Regions from separate parts of the Aneurinibacillus uraniidurans genome, predicted to be linked through region 1. Evidence: riboswitches for the same ligand, from Rfam matches in the RefSeq annotation. Region 1 holds a riboswitch; the other holds the start of a gene.
What was found. Region 1 has a riboswitch for magnesium ahead of PO771_RS12975 (magnesium transporter CorA family protein). Riboswitches for the same ligand answer to the same signal wherever they lie in the genome.
Positions count from the first base shown of each region.

Region 2: another riboswitch for magnesium. It lies ahead of PO771_RS08690 (ABC transporter permease); the one in region 1 lies ahead of PO771_RS12975 (magnesium transporter CorA family protein).

Region 1 is NZ_CP116902.1:2,604,857-2,607,063, reverse strand. Features, by position in the region: gene PO771_RS12975 (magnesium transporter CorA family protein) at 170-1,138, opposite strand; M-box (ykoK) riboswitch at 1,254-1,421, opposite strand; gene PO771_RS12970 (BsuPI-related putative proteinase inhibitor) at 1,580-2,207, shown strand, end outside.
Region 2 is NZ_CP116902.1:1,729,987-1,732,193, reverse strand. Features, by position in the region: gene PO771_RS08695 (iron-containing alcohol dehydrogenase) at 1-674, shown strand, start outside; M-box (ykoK) riboswitch at 729-899, shown strand; gene PO771_RS08690 (ABC transporter permease) at 1,231-2,207, shown strand, end outside.

The sequences.
Region 1 (2,207 bases):
GCGAGTTCACCGGGCTCCCGGAGCGAACAGTCGCAACATCCCTGCAAGCGTACCGAAGCGAACGGCTTCTTCCTTCTCCCGCTCCCTTCCCCCACACGTTGCCGATACTACAAAAAAAGCTGCCTCCACTCGCCATGTTCTAGCGACTGAGACAGCCTGAATATATCTGTTACATAAACTTGCGGCGCAAATACCACCACATCCACCACGATAGCCCGGATAAGACCAGGCAAATAAATAGCGTCATATACCACGATTGCTGGAACGGTAGTGGCACATTCATACCGAAGAAGCCAGTGATAAACGTAAGTGGAAGCATAATGGTAGAAATCATCGTCAGGATGTTCAGATTCTCGGTTGTTTTGGCGCTCACGATCGAATAATACGTATCAAGGGCACTGTTCACGAGCTCCTTAAATGTCTCTGTCGAATCCGCAATGCGTTCAAGGTGATCTTTTAAGTCAATATAGAATGGAACGTTGTCTTCTTGAATCGGGAACAGCCATTGACTGTTTACATTGGCGAATACCCTTTTCTGCGGCAGGATCATACGCCGGATTAGAATCAAAGTCCGCTTCAGTGCAAGGAACTCCTCGGTGACGACTTCCATTTTATGTTCATACATCTCGTCCTCGATCTCATCAATACGAATGCTGATGCGGTCAAGAATCGGAAAATATTCATCGGTAATCCCGTCAATAATAGAATACAGCAAGTAATCAGAGCCACGGTTCATGTATTCCTTGCTTTTGAGGGATGTAGCCGCAATTCGTCCAATCGAATGCATCGGGCGTTTATGGATCGTAACAATATAATTCGGCCCCATGAACACATTGAGTTCAATCGTCGTAATCTCGGTGTCACTTTCTTCATGATAGCGCAAGGCATGGAACACGAAGAAATGGTAATCTTCATAGTTATCCACTTTGGCACGCGGACTGTGCTGAAGACAGTCTTCGATAGCGAGTGGGTGGAAGTTGAACAGATTGGCGATGTAATGCAACTCCTGATTGCTCGTGTTGAACAGGTCAATCCAAAGCAAATCTTCATTAGAGTGGAGGAATTCGTCAATTTTGTTCAAATCCACATCATGGTACATCTCCTGCTGTGAATGATTGTAGAAATACGTTTTGATCACGGGAGCCACCTCCTTAAAAATCAGTCAAAATAAAAAGCGCCTCTCCTCAATGTTCCGGGAGAGGCGCTGCGATATGCAATCACGCCACGACAAAAAGCACGCAAAAACGCGCTTCGTCCATTCCCCTGGTTGAGCTTTGGCACAGAACAACGTAGAGTCCGCTGACTCAGCCACGTTAAGTAAAGCCTTAATCCGGCAATCCCTGTTCTACCCATTGGCGTCTTTCGACGTTTCCGGGCAGTGGCCTATGTTTGAACTGGAGCCTCGCCTAACGAGAATCGTAAATCATAGTAAAGTTGAAGCTTCTCTAAGCATAAAAAGCATGCTTCGTTTTGTCAATCCCTTTCCTGCCAGAAAACCTCTATTGCGTTTGTAAGGGAAAATCGTGCATACTTGACAGACATAAATGACGTCGTAAGGTACGAAGAGAAAGGAGTGCATATGATGAAACGGAAACATACACGGACACTGCTGGCCACGCTCGCACTTGCAGCAGTAGCAACGGGCGTGGTGCAGGCAGCTCCTGCTTTGACACAAATCTGGGTCGATACGAATCCCGTAACCATTCAGGTTGGAAATGGCCCGAACGCAGAAAAGCATACAGGTACATTCAACAACGGAGAGCAAAAAGTGCCGCTGTCATTGCTGCATAACGGTACAACATACGTGCCGCTTCGTTTTGTAGGAAATGTGTTGCATAAAGAGGTAAAATGGGACGCGAATGGGAGAATCATTACGATTTCCGATGGAGGGCAGGGTGGTATTGTGGCTGGACAATTGGAATCGGTTCTGGGATACGATGGCGCAGACTCGCTTGTCTTCTCTGTGAAAAATCAAACAGAACGTGAGCATACGCTCACATTTACAAGTGGGCAGAAATTCGATTATGTAATTTGGAACGAGAAGGGCGAGAAGGTACGTCAGTACTCAACGAACAAAATGTTTACCGCTGTAATGTCTAACCTTGTGTTGAAACAAGGACAGGAGGAAACATTTACAGCGCCGCTTGAAGGACTGCCGGCCGGTACGTATAAAGTGAAATTCTGGCTGACAGCGCAAGGAGCGGATA
Region 2 (2,207 bases), 870 kb from region 1:
TGTTCCCAAAAGCGGCCATTCTTGACCCGGAGCTAACCTACACAGTGCCTGCCTCCTATACAGCAGACGGTGCGGCGGATATCTTCACTCATCTGTATGAAGCGTATCTCACCGGAGATGAGCATGCCAACGTACAGGATGAAATTACAGAAGGTTTACTGCGCAATACAATCATGTATGCGAAAAAAGCGATTGATGAGCCAACCGACTATGAAGCTCGCTCCCATCTGCTCTGGACGAGCACACTAGCGCTCATTGGCATTGCTAATGCGGGGCGCGGTGGTTCTTTCCCGGTGCATGCCATGGAGCATACCCTTTCGGCTCACTACGATATTTCCCATGGACGCGGGCTGGCGATTATTACTCCTGCCTATTTTGAGCATGTCATCAAAAAAGACCGGCCGCATCGCCTGGCCCGTCTGGCACGCAACGTATTCCGCATCACCGAACAAAATGATGAATGTGCCGCCCAGCTTGGAATCGAGGCACTCATTGCCTGGTATAAAGAACTTGGGGTATACGGTACGCTCGCTGATATGAAGATTAAGGAAAGCGATCTGGCGATGATGGCCGACGAAACGGTTCGTATAAACGGCCGCGGACGTTCATTCATTCCGGGCACGCGTGACCTTACGACTGAGGATGTACTACATATTTTCAAAGCAGCATACTAATGTAAAGAGATTCTTTACAGCATTCTGTTTTAGGAGTATATTTGTGAATGGATATAATGTCCTCGTTAGGTGAGGTTCCTATACAAACATAGGCCACTGCCGGGAAACATCGAAAGATGCCAATCGGTAGAACAGGGATCGTCGGCTTAAGGCGTTCTTTAAGGTGGCTGAGAACCACATTTCTCTACGTTGTATAGTGCCAAAGCTTTACTAGGGGGAGCAACAATACGTATATGTATTGTTATTTATGCTACCCTCTCATACTGAGCAGGGTTTTTTATTTTTTAAGGGGGGATACTGGAAATGGATAGTAGTAGTCGACTTGTATTTGAACAAGTAAAGCCTAGTATACATATCTTATGTAATGGGAAAGCAAGATTTCTATCCTCTCTTCACGCTTCTGTTTTTTGCCACTATTTCCATGTTCACCTGTAGGGCGGGATATGGTAGTGGCTACATTCGTGTGAAAAGGTAAAAATCAGAAGTCTGTTTTATTCAAGCTCTCCTATCATCAGGAGAGCTTTTTTATGCTGTGTATAGACAGGAGGGAGTTATTATGAAAATAAATTTATTCTCTTCATTTGAAGAAAATAAAAAGTTCGGTTGGGCGGATTTATTTGTTATTATTTCTATTTTTTCTGTTCTGTTTTCTATTTTAAAATTGGGGGCCGGAATGCGTGTCCCTTTCTCAACCATACAACATCCTAAAATTAATTTAGACCCGAGTTATCTGCCCTATTATGCAGGCAGATCATTGCTTCGCATGTTTATCGCCTTTGCAGCTTCTTTATTGTTTACGTTCATTTATGGACGGATTGCAGCATTCAACCGAACGGCTGAAAAAATTATGATTCCTGCGATTGATATTTTGCAGTCCGTACCGGTACTTGGTTTCTTATCTGTGACCGTGATCGGGTTTATGTCGCTCTTTCCCGGCAGTTTATTAGGTGTAGAATGCGCTTCTATCTTTGCGATATTTACTGGGCAAGTTTGGAATATGACGTTTAGCTTTTATCATTCATTATCTACGATTCCTCATGATCTGCAAGAAGCAGCCAAAATAAATAAATTGGGGAGCTGGGCTCGCTTCACCAAGCTGGAAGTTCCTTATTCGATGATTGGACTTGTTTGGAACAGCATGATGTCATTTGGAGGAGGATGGTTTTTCCTCGCTGCTAGCGAATCGATCACCGTCCTGAATCAAGATATTCATCTCCCAGGAATCGGATCCTATATGGCAACTGCGGTCGATCAGGGGAATATTTTTGCAATTTTTTATGCGATCCTCACCATGGTCATCATGATTCTCGTAGTTGATCAACTATTCTGGCGTCCGCTCGTAGCCTGGTCGCAAAAATTTAAAAACGAACAAACAGAAGCAAATGACATTACAACTTCCTGGTTATATAACATCATCCGCCGTGCGCGATTTTTACAATATATCATGCGTACGTGTAAATCGTATATTCATAACTGGATTGTCCGAATTACAGCAAAAACAAACAAAGTAAAGCAGCAGCAAAAACAATTTTC